2 linked regions of the Spirulina major PCC 6313 genome follow. The protein of the gene in region 2 interacts with the protein of the main gene of each other region in a pairwise test. Links are inferred from orthologs where the notes say so. Each region holds a gene or a part of one and is shown on either strand. Other genes may lie near its edges. The genes, in order: SPI6313_RS12110 and ctaD.

Evidence for each region.
Region 1: the proteins of ctaD (region 2) and SPI6313_RS12110 interact in binary tests that used the Escherichia coli proteins (3 or more experiments, as listed by UniProt). The link is inferred for Spirulina major PCC 6313 from one-to-one orthologs.

What each region holds. Positions count from the first base shown.
Region 1 is NZ_KV878783.1:2,752,267-2,755,445, reverse strand. Bases 259-3,112 are described here. They hold SPI6313_RS12110 (pyridoxal phosphate-dependent aminotransferase), read right to left. Parts: upstream 2,342-3,112; coding sequence 1,175-2,341; downstream 259-1,174. Other genes in these bases: SPI6313_RS12105 (CHAT domain-containing protein), read right to left, coding at 2,490-3,112; SPI6313_RS12115 (ArnT family glycosyltransferase), read left to right, coding at 259-1,150. In the rest of the region: more of SPI6313_RS12115, read left to right, coding at 1-258; more of SPI6313_RS12105, read right to left, coding at 3,113-3,179. UniProt on the Escherichia coli protein: Shows aminotransferase activity with methionine and histidine as substrates, and to a lesser extent also with phenylalanine.
Region 2 is NZ_KV878783.1:4,783,807-4,787,087, forward strand. What follows is about bases 249-3,204. They hold ctaD (cytochrome c oxidase subunit I), read right to left. Parts: upstream 2,590-3,204; coding sequence 907-2,589; downstream 249-906. Other genes in these bases: SPI6313_RS21160 (cytochrome c oxidase subunit 3), read right to left, coding at 249-808; SPI6313_RS21170 (cytochrome c oxidase subunit II), read right to left, coding at 2,663-3,204. Also shown: SPI6313_RS21155 (pentapeptide repeat-containing protein), read left to right, coding at 1-115; more of SPI6313_RS21160, read right to left, coding at 179-248; more of SPI6313_RS21170, read right to left, coding at 3,205-3,281. UniProt on the Escherichia coli protein: Cytochrome bo(3) ubiquinol oxidase is the terminal enzyme in the aerobic respiratory chain of E.coli that predominates when cells are grown at high aeration.

The sequences.
Region 1 (3,179 bases), 2.0 Mb from region 2 along the record:
TCTGTTCTACACGGGCAATTTGTTCACAGTGTGGCAGGAGGCCAAGGTTTGGAGCGGGCTGCTGATTTTTGCGGTGATCACGATTCCTTGGTATGTGCTGGTGATCCAAGCCAATGGAGAATCCTATATCAATGACTTTTTTGGCTATCACAACCTCGATCGCTTTACCCGTGTGGTGAATCAACATTCAGCGCCGTGGTATTTCTATTTCCTCGTGGTGCTGGTGGGGTTTTTGCCCTGGTCGGTTTCCCTGCCTTTGGCGATCGCTCGCCTCAACCTCTGGCAACGCCGCTTTTGGTGCGCTCAACCCCGCCAAGCTCAACTGGGTTTGTTAGCGGTGATTTGGGTGATTGTGATCTTTGGCTTTTTTACCGTGGCTGTCACCAAACTCCCCAGCTACACCTTGCCCCTGCTGCCAGCGGCGGCGATCCTCGTGGCGCAACTCTGGAGTTATGAACTGTCCCTGAACAAGTTGCCCTCCATGGCCCATCAACCGCGCCATACGGCAGGAATCTTAATCACGGGGGTGTTCAGTGCGATATTTGCGATCGCCACCGGGGTCTTTTGGTGGATTTTCCCCAGCCTCCTCGGCCCCGATACCGCCGCCCCCAACTTTTCCCAGACCTTAGACCAATCCCTGATTCCGGAAATCGGCGGCAGTATTTGGATCGCCTTGGGAATTGCGATCGCGTTCTTGCTCCTCCATCGCAAAACCTGGCGTTGGGTGATTGTGGCCCAGGTGATCGGCTTTTTCTGCTTCCTCAGCTTCACGATGATTCCCACCCTTATCCTCGTCGATCAGGAACGACAGGCCCCCCTCCGCCACCTGGCCATCCTCGCCGGTCACGAAAAACAACCCACCGAAGAACTCTTCATGATTGGCTTTCGCAAACCCAGCGTCTCCTTCTACGCCCAAACCCCCATTCACTACTTTTCCCACGCTCCCCACGCCGCCACCTACGTCAAACGCACCCGCGACAATCCCCCAGACGATGCCACCTCTATCCTCATTCTCGCCAACCCGGTGATCATCGACGAACTCTACCTCAAGCCCCAGGACTATCAAACCCTCGACCAAGAGGGCGCGTACCAACTCGTCCGCGTCCCCCGCGCCGTGATTGCCGAACGCAATGACATCGCTTCCCCCTAAACCTGGGTTGGTTCTGGGATTGGGTTAGGCGAGTTTAGCCACGAAGGTTTGGAGGCGATCCATGCCTTTTTTGATGGAGTCTAGGCTGGTGGCATAGGAGAACCGGACGCAGCCTTGGGTACCAAAGGCTTCACCGGGGACGGAGGCAACAAAATGCTCGTCTAAGAAGCGATCGCAAAATTCCAGGGCCGGGACACCGAGTTTAGCGATGTCAAGATAGACATAAAACGCCCCATCGGGCCGGGTGCAGGAAATGCCCGGAATCGCGGCGATCGCATCCAACACATAGGCCCGCCGTTCCGTAAACGCCGCCCGCATAATCTCCAACGGCTCCTGAGTGCCTTCGAGGGCAGCGATCGCCCCAAACTGCGCAAACGTGCAGACATTGGACGTGCTGTGGCCCTGCATCTTATTCATCCCTTGAATCAACGGCAACGGCCCCGCCGCATAGCCCAACCGCCAGCCCGTCATCGCGTAGGCCTTCGCAAACCCATTACTAATAATCGTCCGCTCAAACGCCGCCGGACTCACCGCTCCAATACTCAAATGCTCCGCCCCATCGTAGAGAATCTTTTCATAAATCTCATCGGACACAACGAGAATATCCGCCGCCACCACCACATCCGCCAACGCCCGGATCTCCGCTGGCGGATACACTGAGCCGGTGGGGTTCGAGGGCGAATTGAGAACAAACAGTTTCGTCTGGGGGGTAATCGCCGCCTGCAACTGCTCCGGGGTAATCCGGTAGCCCGATGCCGCCGTGGTTTCGACTAAAATCGGCGTACCGCCGGCAAGCTTCACCATTTCCGGATAACTCACCCAATAGGGCACGGGAATAATCACCTCATCCCCCGGTTCAATCAGGGTCATCATCAGGTTATAGAGGGAAAACTTGCCGCCGTTGGTGACGATCACATTGGCGGCTTCGTAGGGGAGTTGGTTATGGGTTTGGAGTTTGTGGGCGATCGCTGCTCGTAATTTCGGTTCCCCCGCCGCCGGGCCGTAGCGCGTTTTACCCGCATCGAGGGCCGCTTTCGCCGCTGCTTTAATGTGGTCGGGGGTATCAAAATCCGGTTCCCCCGCACTAAAGCTACACACATCAATGCCGTCCTCTTTCATCGCCTTGGACTTGGCGGAAATGGCTAATGTCATCGATGCAGGAACTTGATTGATGCGGGTGGCTAATTTCACGGTAAAGCGGCCTCTCAACACAGCATAAATAGGGATTAACTCCCCAGTGTATGGGGTGAGTTGCCGGAGGTGTTGCTGTCTTTAATACTTTTTTAGATGAAGTCGGGATGGGGGAATGCCCAAGGTTTCTCCACCGAGGGCGAAGGGACTAGGGGGTATGGAGGCCGTAGGGCAGGCCCGTGATCGTGAAACCCGCCCAATAGTAGGGATGGGCGTAGGGGCAGACCGTTGGGCCGAGGCGTTCGGCTTTGGCTTGGGCGAGGTTCTGGGCGATTTTGAGGTGGTCAAGGCCGGGGGGGGCGGCGTGGGTCAGGTGCTTGAGGAGGGTCTCGTAGTGGTGCAGCAGGTCTTGATAGGTTAAGGTTTGCAGCCAGTTTTGGGACTGATGGAGGGCGATCGCAGGCGTGATGTTGTCCTTTAACAGTGCATACATATACCCCATGAGTAACGCCGTGGATATTTCCGCCACGGGCCAGAGACTCACCACCACATGGCTAGACCCTTTGTGGAGAAAGACCGTTGGGAACCCTAAGCCTTCGAGGTCAAGGTGAAAATCTGGCCCCAACTGGAGCCAGTGGCCCGACAGACAGACGAAGGGGGGCGTGGGTGCGTCGAGGTGTTTGAGTTGAGCGATCGCAACCTGGCGATCCTGCGCCAACTGCAAGCCTGAGGTTTCGCCCCATGTACCATCCCACCAAGCATCCCCCGCAAAATGGCACAGTTCCACCGCTGTAGCCAAGGCAGACTGTACCTGGGCGGGCGTGGCTTGGCCTGGGTCGATCGAGTCATGCTCAAAAAACTGAGCCACGATCGCAACTTCGGCGGCGGCATGGGGAGA
Region 2 (3,281 bases):
GAAACGCGCCACCACAATGCTCACCGGCTTGATCGCCAGCTTACCCGCTGCGGCGAAACTCGTAGACACCGCGAAGACCCTCTTACCTGCGATCGCTACCTACTTCGGCCTCTAATCCCAAACAGAAAAAATCCCCCGCCACTGTGCCGAGGGATTTTGCGCAGGGATGAGAACAGCCTTAGAACAAGGTCAAAATGTAAAGGAGGACGAAGAGAATGATCCAGATAATATCGACGAAGTGCCAATAAATTTCAGTCATTTCAACGCCGGTGTGCTTTGTGGCGCTGTAGTGGCCGGGGCGGCGCGATCGCCACAAGACCCCCACCATCATCAACACGCCCACCAAGACGTGCAACCCGTGGAATCCCGTCATTACATAGAAACAACTGGAAAACACATTGGTTGACAGTCCATACCCCAATTCGGTGTATTCATACACCTGTCCACCGAGGAAGACCAAGCCCATCACAATCGTGGCGGCGTACCAAAGGCGCATTTGTTGCACCTTTCCTTTTTTGATCGCCAGATCGCCCATGTGAATTACAAAGCTACTGGACACCAGAATGATCGTGTTGATCGCGGGTAAAAAGAGTTCGACTTCGGTGCCTTCTGGGGGCCAGACTTCCGCCGTAGAGCGATAGATTAAGTAAGCCGTGAAAATCCCGAAAAACATCAGGGATTCGGAGGCGAGGAAGGTCATCAGACCAAGGACGCGATGGTCGCCGTGTTCACCGTGGCTTTCGCTCGCAGCAGCGATCGTTTCGGCGGGATAGGCTCCATTTTGAGACGCATCTAGGGTGGTGGTCATCGATTGGTTAACTCCTGAATTCGGCAATGGTTCAACCAGGGGGAGGCGGCTCAATGGATGGCCTTAACCATCCGCCTCCCCGATCGCTAGGGTGTAGATTATTTCATTTCTTGACCGACTTCGGCGAGGATTTCCTCGACCGTGGGATCATCGGCTTCAAAGGTTTGGGTATCCACCCCGTAATCGTAGGGGCCAGCCCAGACGATGGGTTCTTCATCGAAGTTTTCGATGGCCGGGGGGGAGGTGGTTTGCCATTCGAGGGTGAGCGATCGCCAGGGATTGCGGCCCGCAGGTGTGCCTTGACTCCAACTCCAAATCATATTGAAGAAGAAGGGCAAAATCGAAATCCCCAGGATCATCGACCCGTAGGTACAGATTTTGTTGATAAATTCAAACTGCGGGTCGTACATGGCGATCCGGCGCGGCATCCCCTGCAAGCCCAAGTTATGCATCGGCAAGAAGGTGAGGTTCGTGCCGATGAAGGTGAGGACAAAGTGAATCCGGCCGAGGGTTTCGTTGTACATCCGCCCTGTGATTTTCGGGAACCAGTGGTAAATCGCGGCGTACAGCCCAAAGACGGAGCCGCCAAAGAGGACGTAGTGGAAATGCGCCACCACATAGTAGGTATCGTGGACATGGATGTCGAAGGGAGCCGCGCCGAGGGTGACCCCGCTTAAGCCGCCGAAGACGAACATGGCCAACAGACCGACGGCAAAGAGCAGGGGACTGGTGAGACGGATTTTACCGCCCCAGAGGGTGGCGACCCAACTGAAGATTTTGACTCCGGTGGGGACGGCGACGATCAGGGTGGAGATCGTGAAGAACATCCGCATCCAGGCGGGGGTGCCGCTGGTGAACATGTGGTGAACCCAGACGAAGAGACCGACGACGCAGATGGCGAGGCTGGAATAGGCGATCGCTTTATAGCCAAAAATCGGCTTGCGGGCGTGGGTGGAAATCACCTCGGACATAATCCCAAAGATCGGCAGAATCATCAGATACACCGCCGGGTGGGAATAGAACCAAAACAGGTGTTGATAGACCACCACATCGCCGCCCATTTCGGGCCGGAAAAAGCCGGTGCCGAAGTTGATATCAAACAAGAGCATGATCAGGCCAATGGCCAAAACCGGGGTGGAGAAGAGGGCTAACAGCGAGGTGGCCACCATGGCCCAACAGAACAGGGGCAACTCATCCCACTGCATGTTTGGCGTTTTGAGTTTGTAGATCGTGACGAGGAAGTTGAGTGCCCCCAAGATCGACGAAGTACCAATCAAGGCAATGGCGAGAATCCAAAGGCTCTGCCCCATGTTGTTGGTGATCAAGCTCAAGGGCGGGTAGGATGTCCAGCCGGCCTGTGCTCCCCCGTAGAACAAACTAGCAAATAGAAAAATGGCGGCAATGGGGTTGAGCCAGAAGGCGATCGCATTCAAATTCGGAAACGCCATATCCTTCGCCCCGATCATCAACGGCACGAGGTAGTTACCAAACCCCCCGATCGCCGCCGGGACAATCCAGAAAAAGATCATCAACGTGCCGTGGTTCGTCAGCAGCATGTTGTAGACTTCCGGCGCGAGGAAATCCGGATCGGCGGTATATAGCTCCGTCCGCATTAGCAGAGCCATCACCCCGGCAATGAGATAAAACACAAACGCCGTGACGAGATATTGAATCCCGATCACCTTGTGGTCTGTGTTGTAGAGAAAGTAGTGATACCAAGACCACTGCTCAGGATGGTGATGACCACTCTGCTCCTGAGGCTGCGGTGATGGCGATTGCATTGGAAGTTGTGCTTGTGCCATACGTTAGTTTTGAGAATCGATCAAGGTCAGAATAATAGGTGAACCGACGGCATTAGAGGGCCGTGGGGGTGGGGATTTGGTCGAGCATCGTTGGGGTGATGGGTTGATCGGCGGTGTGGGCCAGGATGCGATCGCTGTCGGTCAGTTCAGACGCGATCGCCACAGACTCCGTTGCCAAACCCTGGGCCACGGTATTCGATGCCACCCAATCGGCATAGTCTTCGGGGCTATGGACGATAATTTGCGATCGCATCCCGCCATGATACGCCCCACACAACTCTGCACAAACAATCGGGTACGTCCCCGTTTGCGTCGCCACAAAGCGGAGTTGAGTCGTTTTGCCCGGAATCGCATCCTGCTTAATCCGAAACTCCGGTAACCAGAAGGCATGGAGCACATCTTTCGCTTCGATGTTGAGCTTGATATCTTGATCCACCGGCACATGCAATTCCCCGGTGACAATCCCCGTCTCTGGATAGGTGAAAATCCAGGCGTACTGCATCCCCGCCACATCAACTTCTAAATCCGCCATCCGCATTCCTTCTTCCGGCGTTGCCCCGATGCCATAGGCATTGGGGTCTGCACTAGCCAGCAGAGGCATCGCGTCCCCATCCCTGGGTAAGCTTGCCACCTGGACTGCGTGGTGGTGGGTATGGTTGTGGGCCATTTGC